3 regions of the Massilia sp. CMS3.1 genome follow, and region 3 is predicted to be linked to each of the others. Evidence: predicted binding sites of a transcription regulator. Region 3 holds the regulator's gene; each other region holds the start of a gene.
What was found. The regulator sigma-54, encoded in region 3, starts transcription at its own class of promoters, with help from an activator protein. The targets are predictions, from matches to a motif close to TGGCANGNAANCTGCTTT.
Positions count from the first base shown of each region.

Region 1 (3,234 bases), on a different contig from region 3:
AGAACCTGATGAAACGCCGTAATCTACTCGCCGTGCTGCTGTGCGCGACGCTCGCCTCGCCGCTGGCGTTGGCCCAGAACGCGATCCGCCTGTCGACCACGACCAGCACCGAAAACTCCGGCCTGCTGGCGGTCCTGCTGCCGGCCTTCGAAGCGAAGACCGGCATCAAGGTCAATGTCATCTCGGTCGGCACCGGCAAGGCGCTGGAACTGGGCAAGAATGGCGACGTCGACGTGACCCTGGTGCATGCGCGCCCGCTGGAAGACAAGTTCGTGCTTGACGGCTGGGGCATCGAGCGGCGCGACGTGATGTACAACGACTTCATCGTTGTCGGCCCGGAGCGTGACCCGGCCGGCATCAAGGGAAACAAGGACGTGCTCGCCGCCTTCGGGAAGATCGCCGCCAGCGGGACCCGCTTCATTTCGCGCGGCGACAACTCGGGCACCGACCTGATGGAGAAGGGCTACTGGCAGGCGGCGGGAACCAGGCCGGCAGGCACGAATTATGTGTCGGCAGGCCTGGGCATGGGCGAAGTGCTGAACATGGCCGCCGAAATGCGCGCCTACACGCTGACCGACCGCGCCACTTATGGTGCCTACAAGGCGAAGACGGGCCTGGCGATCCTGGTCGAAGGCGACAAACGCATGTTCAATCCGTACGGGATCATTGCCGTCAACCCGGCGAAACACCCGGGCGTCAACTACAAGGGCGCCAAACAATTGATCGAGTGGATCACCTCGCCGGAGGGCCAGGCGCGCATTGCCGCTTTTAAACCAGCCGGGGAGCAGCTGTTTTTCCCGAGCGGGTCACGCTGACCGGGTCACGCTGATCACGTAAAAAAAGCGGCCCAGGCCGCTTTTTTCGATCCGGTGCTGCTTATTTCAACAGGGCTTTACGCTTGCGCACCGTCGCGCCGGCGGCGAGCAGGGCGATGCCGAACAGGGCGAACGAACCCGGTTCCGGTACTTGCGCGCCTTCGGCCAGCTTGAACTGGCCATTCGAACCGATGAAGAAATACTGGCCCGGACGGTTGCGGTAGGTGCCGCCAGTGCAGCCCGGCCCCTTGAAACTGGCGAACTGGCAAGCCACTTCGTTGACCAGATTGCCGGTTGGGCTGCCGATTGTATTCGCATTCGTAAACGCAAACGACAGGATCGACTCGGTCGACAGGTCCTTGCCGGCGCCGTCGAAGAAGTAGCCGGCGTCGAGCATGCCGGGCGCCGCCTGGGCGAAGACGCTGACCTGGCCATTGCGGGTCGGGACGCCGCTTTCATCGACCAGGCCACCACCGCCGAGCACGCTGAACTCGGCGATCATGTTGCCCAGGTTGGCGCCGTAGAGGCCGTTCGTGCCGCCGTACTGACCGCCGTTCGGGTTCTGGTACATGCGCACCGTGCCCTTGCTGAAAGCGAAGCTGCCGCCGAAATTGCCGGTGCCGGTTGCTTCGAAGGTCGCGGTGATATTCCCGCCCTGGTAGTTCAGGGGGAACAGCTTGCCCTTGCTGTCGGCCTGCACGATGTTAAAGACTGCGGTTTCCGTGATGTCGAAGGAAGTGCCGCCGGTTGCGGTCAGCTGGATGAACGCATTACCGTTGATGTCCAGGTATTCATTGACGACTTGACCCTTTGCAAAGCCGCCACCGTTTGGATTGAACACCCAATTGTTGAGGACCGGACTCGCGATTGCGGTACCGGTCGTGCCCACAGCAATTGCTGCGGCGCACATAAGTTTCGTAAGGGAATTCATGGTTAATCTTTCGACAAATAGTCGTCAGGGTGGGTGAACTTTTGGTAAAGCAAAGGTCATGCCAAAAATAAATCTTCTTTTAAATCAATTGCTTAAAGTAATTATTTCTACATTCGTCCTTACGTGTAAAGAATCTCGACAGTCTGCTATTTCTACGTGGAATAAGTTGATGTCAGGATAGCTTTACATTTGTAAAGCTGCGAACGAAATACCGGGCGGCCTAATAAAAACGCCAGCGCGAAGGCTGGCGTTATCAGGTCAGGCGCGCTATTCCGTCACGGCTGCCTTGACTGCAAACCTCCCAACAACATCCCGTGGTATGGCGCCGGCCCGTCGCCGATGACCACGCCTTCATCGGTGATGTCGAAGGTGCGGAACTGGCGGCTGTGCCTGGCTCCCCTGACTTTGATGACGGAAACGACGGTGCGCAGCTCGGCCTGGTGTTCGACATAGCGCAGCATGATCACGGCGTCTGCCAGCACCACGCTGCCGTAGGGGCTGAAGCTGAGGCGGTCGAAGCGGTCTTCCGTCTCGTTCGTCATCAGGAGAGTGACCCCTTTGCTGCCGAGTATGGTTGCCATGCGATACAGCGATTCATTGAAGTCTTCGCGCGCGTCCTGCGTCAGCGACATCAGGAAGCCGGGAATCGAGTCCAGCACCACCCGCGTCGCCTTGATCCGCTCGACGCTGACGAGCAGGTTGTTCAGTATTTCGTCGAACGACAACTCGACCGCGCGGATGCTGGTCAGCACCACCTGGCCGGCCTGCACAAGTTCATCGAGCCGCACGTTCATCAGCTGGGTCGGATTGCGCTCGAACAAGGCAATGACACCGGTTTCGCCGTTGCGTGCACCATTTGCACAAAGGATCGGAAAGAATCGATAAACACCTGGCCGGCGCGTAGAGGCGCACCTGCTCGAGAATATAGTAGAACACCGGGCAGTAATCGGCTTCTTCGACCTTGGCAGCGAGGCTGATGAAATTGACGGAATCGCCAACCTTGTTGAAATCAAAGAAACTGAATTGTTCCTGGTAACGCAGCATCTCAACCGTCGGCTCACCCATGGCGGTAACCAACAGTGCCTTGCCTGTGGGGAGGCGAGGCTGAACATGATTTGCTGGGACAAAGTGGTCTTGCCGCTACCCGGAGCGCCGCCGATGATATTGAACAACAGCTCGCGCAGGCCGTCTCCGAGGATGGTGTTGAATCCGGTACACCCCTCGCTAACTGGCGCAATTCAACGTTGTCGGTCATGATGCAAAACGGCTAAATATTTTTGTTGGTGGCATCATGTGCAAATGCCGCGGCCAGAAATTTGCCTGCCAGCCTCGTGCCGATCAGTTCGGCAAGGATGTCGGTATACGTCGACAGTAATGCACGATTGGCGGCGACGATCTCTTCAACGCTACGGCCGTCGAGGCTTCGTTCGAAGGCCGGAAATGCCGTCCGCACCGAAGCCGGGGCGATCCGCGGCAGCCAGGGAAAGA
Region 1 covers NZ_JBIMES010000002.1:39,700-42,933, reverse strand. The annotation lists gene ACHAC9_RS03880 (ABC transporter ATP-binding protein) at 1-22, shown strand, start outside; gene ACHAC9_RS03875 (extracellular solute-binding protein) at 9-815, shown strand; gene pepA (flocculation-associated PEP-CTERM protein PepA) at 877-1,746, opposite strand; gene ACHAC9_RS03865 (RAD55 family ATPase) at 2,022-2,567, opposite strand; gene ACHAC9_RS03860 (hypothetical protein) at 2,521-2,811, opposite strand; gene ACHAC9_RS03855 (hypothetical protein) at 3,014-3,234, opposite strand, start outside.
Region 1: pepA (flocculation-associated PEP-CTERM protein PepA) is a predicted target of sigma-54. The motif match lies at 1,793-1,810, and genes of this name have one in related genera.

Region 2 (3,234 bases), on a different contig from region 3:
ACTTCCCACATCACCGATTCGAGGCGCTCGGCGATGTCGAACATCTTCGTCGAGCCGGCCGCTTGCGACAGCGAGCGCGCGACTTCCTTGATGACCACGTTGCGCGGATCCGAGATGGTGTAGACCGGATGGCCGAAGCCGATCACGACCTCCTTGTTCGCCACGCGATTGCGGATATCGGCTTCGGCTTCATCGGCGTTTTCGTAGCGCTTCTGGATATCCAATGCGACTTCGTTCGCGCCGCCATGCTTCGGTCCGCGCAGCGCGCCGATCGCGCCGGTAATGGCCGAGTGCATGTCGGCACCGGTGCCGGCGATCACGCGTGCCGTGAAGGTCGAGGCGTTGAATTCGTGCTCGGCATAGAGAATGAGCGAAGTGTGCATCGCCCGCACCCACTCTTCCTTCGGCGCGTGGCCGTGCAGCAGGTGCAGGAAGTGGCCGCCGATCGAGTCGTCGTCGGTCTGGGTTTCGATGCGCTTGCCATTGTGGCTGAAGTGGTACCAGTACAGCAGCATCGAGCCGAAGGAGGCCATCAGGCGGTCGGCGATGTCGCGCGCGCCGGCGATATTGTGGTCGTCTTTTTCCGGCAGCGCGCAGCCCAGCGCCGAGACGCCGGTGCGCATCACGTCCATCGGGTGGCTGCCGGCAGGCAGCGCCTCGAGCGCCTGCTTCACCGCTTGCGGCAGGCCGCGCAGCATTCTCAGCTTGGCCTTGTAGCCCTTTAGTTCGGCGAAATTCGGCAGCTTGCCGTGCACCAGCAGGTAGGCGATTTCTTCGAATTCGCAGGCGTTGGCGACGTCCAGGATGTCGTAGCCGCGGTAGTGCAGGTCGTTGCCGGATTTGCCGACCGAGCACAGGGCTGTGTTACCGGCGGCAACACCCGACAGGGCGACGGATTTTTTTGGCTTGAAAGCGGGGGCTTGTTCAGTCATGGGAATCTCCACTTCAGGTGTCAATTATCTCTTCTGCGCAGCGAAGAGTGCGTCGAGCTTCTGTTCGAAGTCGTGGTAGTTGATGCGGTCGTACAGTTCGGCGCGGGTCTGCATGGTGTCGACCACAGCCTGCTGGCTGCCGTCGCGGCGAATCGCAGTGTAGACGTTTTCGGCTGCCTTGTTCATCGCGCGGAAAGCCGACAGCGGATACAGGACCAGGCCGACATCGGCGGTGTTGAGTTCATCGACCGTGAACAGCGGGGTCGACCCGAATTCGGTGATGTTCGCCAGGATCGGCACGCCAACCGCTTTCGCGAAGCGCGAGTACATGGCGAGGTCGGTCATCGCTTCCGGGAACACCATGTCGGCGCCCGCTTCGACGCAGGCGACCGCGCGCTCGATGGCGGCGTCGATGCCTTCCACGGCCAGCGCATCGGTACGCGCCATGATCACGAAATTGTCGTCGGTCCGCGCGTCGACGGCGGCCTTGATGCGGTCGACCATTTCCTGTTTCGAGACGATTTCCTTGCCCGGACGGTGGCCGCAGCGTTTGGCGCCGACCTGGTCTTCGATGTGGATCGCGGCGGCGCCGAACTTGATCATAGATTTCACGGTGCGCGCGACGTTGAAGGCCGAAGAGCCGAAGCCGGTGTCGACGTCGACCAGCAGCGGCAGGTCGCAGACGTCGGTGATGCGGCGCACGTCGGTCAGCACGTCGTCCAGGTTCGAGATGCCCAGGTCCGGCAGGCCGAGCGAGCCGGCGGCAACACCGCCGCCCGACAGGTAGATGGCTTTAAAACCGGCGCGCTTGGCCAGCAGTGCATGATTCGCGTTGATGGCGCCGACGACTTGCAGCGGGGATTCTTCTTGGACGGCTTTGCGAAACGCGGCGCCTGCGGATTGGATCATGGGGTCTCCTGGGTGAATCGAGAAATGAATGTCCTATTTCTTTGCAAGGAGCGTGCCAGTCTCCGTGCAGGTGTTGGACAGGCCCAAAACAACATCGTTTCAATCACTTAGCATGACAGGAACTCTGGCTTGAGGCGAAACAATGTTTCATGAAACGTTTCAAGTGAAACAATCGAAACACGATTGCAGTAAAATTGCAACATGCGCTCCTTCTCCCCTCCTTCGCAATACCTTGATAAACCGGTCATCTGGACCGTCTCCGTATCGCGCCTGGCCGACTTGTTTCGCGACATCACGCTTGAGTATGACCACCTGGCGACCATCGAACCGATCGACCTGGGTTTTGACGAAGCGGCGCGCCATATCCGCGAACGGATGGCAGATGAACGCTGCGACGTGGTCATCGCCGCCGGCTCGAACGGCGCCTACCTGAAAGGCCGGGTCTCGGCGCCGGTGATCGTCGCGAAAGCCAGCGGCTATGACGTGATGGGCGCGCTGGCGCGGGCGCGCAAGGTTTCCACGCGCATCGGCGTGATCAGCTACCAGCAACCGCTGCCGGAACTGGCCGAGTTCAGCGCCACGTTCGGGTTAACGGTCGCCCAGCGCAGCTATGTGACGCGCGAGGACGCGCGCGCGGCGATGGACGAGATGAAGGCGGCCGGGATCGAGGTGATCGTCGGTGCCGGCCTGATCACGGACCTGGCCGAGGAAGCCGGTTTGACCGGTATCTTCCTGTATTCGGCGGCCTCGATCCGCCAGGCCTTCGATGACGCGCTGGAGCTGGCGCGCCTGACCCAGCTGGAAGCAAACCGCATCCGGCGCGGCCCGGCAAATGAATCGCGGCGCGCGCGGCGCGGCCTGAACGACTTGCGTGGCGAGTCCGAGGCCATGGAGCGCCTGCGCCAGACCGTGGTGCTGTATGCGCGCTCGCCGGCGACGGTACTGATCGAGGGCGAGACCGGCAGCGGCAAGGAACTGGTGGCCCAGGCGATCCACCGCGAAGGACCGCGCAGCCTGGGCCCGAACCGGCCTTTCGTGGCGGTGAACTGCGGCGCGATCGCCGAGTCGCTGCTCGAATCCGAATTGTTCGGCCATGAGGAAGGCGCGTTCACGGGCGCGCGCCGCGGCGGCCACGCGGGCCTGTTCGAGGCGGCCAACCGCGGCACGCTGTTCCTGGACGAGATCGGCGAGATGCCACTCGCCTTGCAAACGCGGCTGCTGCGGGTATTGGAGGAACGTGAAGTCATGCGCGTGGGTGGTACGCGCCCGGTGCCGATCGACGTGCGGGTGGTCAGCGCGACCCATTGCGACCTGGCGGCGCGGGTGCGCGAGGGCCGTTTTCGGGCCGACCTGTTCTACCGCCTCGCCGTGCTGCGGCTACCCCTGCCGCCGC
Region 2 covers NZ_JBIMES010000018.1:31,079-34,312, forward strand. The annotation lists gene prpC (bifunctional 2-methylcitrate synthase/citrate synthase) at 1-932, opposite strand, end outside; gene prpB (methylisocitrate lyase) at 957-1,841, opposite strand; gene prpR (propionate catabolism operon regulatory protein PrpR) at 2,043-3,234, shown strand, end outside.
Region 2: prpB (methylisocitrate lyase) is a predicted target of sigma-54. The motif match lies at 1,882-1,899, and genes of this name have one in related genera.

Region 3 (3,234 bases):
TTCACTTCCGGCATGGCCATTTTGGTGCGCTCGGTGACGATGCGCAGGCCGCTCTCGGGACCTCCCTGGGCGATGCCCATGCCGCCGCCCATCACCACGCCATCCATGATCGAGATATACGGTTTCCGATAGAAGTAGATGAGGTGGTTCAGCGCGTATTCTTCGGTGAAAAAATCTTCCAGCAGCGCGCTGCCCCCTGGCGGGGTGGCGTGGCCGGCTTCATGGAAGAAGCGGATGTCGCCGCCGGCGCACAGTGCTTTTTCGCTGCTGCTGGTGAGCACGACCGCGGCGACCGATGCATCGTCGCGCCAGGCCAGCAGGATGGCGGTGAGGCGCCGCACCATCGCCAGCGAGAGAGAATTCAAGGTCTTCGGACGGTCGAGCGTAATCACGCCGGTGCCGTTGGCAACGCGGGTCAGGACATGGTCGGTCATGGTGGTCGGCTTACGGAAAAACATGCATTTTACCGAAGCGCGTGCGTCGCGGGTGCATGCGCCCACGCCCAATTGAAAAGGGCGCCTTTCGGCGCCCTCGTTCAGACGGTGCTCAGTGCTGATCAGAACGCAGCAGTGGCCTCTCCGCCTTCAGGACGGCGCTTGAGCGCCTCGTGACCATGGTCTTTCAGTATCGATTTGTACTTCATCACCTGGCGATCCAGCCTGTCCATCAACAGGTCGATCGCGGCATACAAGTCGTGCGCCACACTCTCCACGTGCACCATCTTGCCGGACAGGCGCAAGTTGATCTCGGCCTTTTGCCGTTTGTCTTTTTCAGTGAGATTGTCGATCGCGAGGATCACGTGGGAATCGATGACTTGATCGAAATGGCGGGTGATGCGTTCGAGCTTGTTCTGTACGTATTCACGGATGGCGGGGGTGACGTCGAGGTGGTGGCCACTGATGGTGAGATTCATACACACTCCTTAGATAAATGCGCGGACTCCGCTACCGCGCCTGGGACGCGTGGGTGCCGCTGTTACAAGGATTTGCGGAGACTGACGGGAGGAATCTTGAGTGCCTCGCGGTATTTTGCAACCGTGCGGCGCGCAATGACCATACCTTGTTCACCGAGCATTTCCGCGATCTTGCTATCGGATAATGGGTTCTTTGGGTCTTCTGCTCCTGTCAGCTGCGCAATAAGCGCCCGTATCGCCGTTGACGATGCTTCGCCCCCCGCTTCGGTGGCGACGTGGCTTCCGAAAAAATACTTCAGCTCAAACATGCCGTGCGGGGTCAGCATGAATTTTTGAGTTGTTACACGAGAAATGGTGCTCTCGTGCAGACCTAGTGTATCAGCTATCTCGCGAAGCACAAGGGGACGCATGGCAACCGCGCCATGGCTAAAAAAGTTGCGCTGGCGTTCCACAATTGCCTGCGAAACACGCAGGATCGTGTCGAAGCGCTGGCGCATATTTTTAATCAACCACTTCGCTTCCTGCAGCTGCGCGCCCATTTGCCCTTCGCCTTTTCCCTGCTTGAGCAAGGTGGCGTAGACGTTGTTGACGCGCAGGCGCGGCATCACTTCGTTGTTCAGCGTGACGGCCCAGCCGCCCTTCGATTTGCGGACAATAACGTCCGGAACGACGTAATCCGACACGCTCGACGCGAACGCCGCGCCGGGGTGCGGATTGCACTGGCGGATCACGGCTTGCGCTTCGCGCAGGTCTTCGTCGTCGCAGTCGAGCGCTTTTTTCAGCTTGGTGAATTCGCGCTGCGCGAACCAGGTCAGATAACCCTCGACGATTTTCAAGGCCATGCGTCGCGTCACCAGCGGCACGCCGCGCATGCTGCGGATCTGCAGCGCCAGGCACTCGGCCGCGCTGCGCGCACCGACGCCGGTCGGATCGAGGCTTTGCACCAGCGCCAGCGCGCAGCGCAATTCATCCATCTCGATGTCCAGCTCGTCCGGCAAGCGCGCGTGGATCTCATCCAACTGCTCTTCGAGGTAGCCGTTGTCGTCGATCGCGTCGATCACCAGTTCGGCCAGTACGCGGTCGCGGTCCGTCACGCCCGTCACCCGCACCTGTTCCGTCAGGTGCTCGCGCAGCGTCACGCCGATGGCGCCGAGCTGCGGACGGCCATCGTCGTCGCCGTCGCCGCCCGAGCTGCGCCCGAGCTCACCCCAGTCGCCGTCGGTCTCTCCGCGCTCGACCTCGGCGCCGCCTTCCCCATCGGCCGATTCCGGGGCCGGCGCGCCCTCCTCGGCACCCGGGGCCGGCGCCTCGGCTTGTGGCGGCGAATCGTTGATCGCACCGTCGGCCAGCAGGCGCACCGAATGGTCGAGCGGATCGTCGAGCCGCTCGAGCAGCGGATTATCGGACAGGATTTGCTCGAGCTCCTGGTGCAGTTCGAGCGTGGACAGCTGCAACAGCCGGATCGACTGCTGAAGCTGCGGCGTGAGCGCCAGGTGCTGCGAAGTCCGGAGTTGCAGGGATTGTTTCATGGCGCCGTTTCAATCCTACATTCTGAAATGTTCGCCCAGGTAGACGCGTCGTACCGACTCGTCGGCGATGATGTCGTCGGGACGTCCCGACGCCAGCACCGCGCCCTGGTTGATGATGTAGGCGCGGTCGCAGATGCCGAGCGTCTCGCGCACATTGTGGTCCGTGATCAAGACGCCGATGCCGCGCTCCTTCAGGAAGCGCACGATGCGCTGGATCTCGATCACCGCGATCGGATCGACGCCGGCAAAGGGCTCGTCGAGCAGCACGAAGCGCGGGTTGGTGGCCAGCGCGCGTGCGATCTCGACGCGGCGCCGTTCGCCGCCCGACAGTGAGAGCGCCGGATTCTCGCGCAGCTTCTCGATTTGAAGTTCGCCTAACAGGGAGTCCAGGCGGGTGTTGATGGCGTCTTTCGTGAGCGCCTTGCCATTGTCGTCGCGCTGCAGTTCGAGCACGGCGCGGATATTGTCTTCCACCGTCAGCTTGCGAAACACCGACGCTTCCTGCGGCAGGTAGGACAGGCCCATCACCGCGCGCCGGTGGATCGGCAGGCTCGAGATGTCGGCGCCGTTGATCTCGATGGTGCCGGCGTCCGACGGCACCAGGCCCACGATCATGTAGAACGAGGTGGTCTTGCCGGCGCCGTTCGGGCCCAGCAGGCCGACGACTTCGCCGCAGCCCACCTCGAGCGAGACGTCGCGCACGACCAGGCGCTTGCCGTAGCTTTTCTGCAGTCCCCGCACGACCAGGGTGCTGCGGCTGTCGGGCATATCCTTCATCATCATGGCTTTCCC
Region 3 covers NZ_JBIMES010000008.1:85,672-88,905, reverse strand. The annotation lists gene ACHAC9_RS14495 (enoyl-CoA hydratase/isomerase family protein) at 1-434, opposite strand, end outside; gene hpf (ribosome hibernation-promoting factor, HPF/YfiA family) at 557-913, opposite strand; gene ACHAC9_RS14485 (RNA polymerase factor sigma-54) at 976-2,442, opposite strand; gene lptB (LPS export ABC transporter ATP-binding protein) at 2,458-3,225, opposite strand; gene lptA (lipopolysaccharide transport periplasmic protein LptA) at 3,222-3,234, opposite strand, start outside.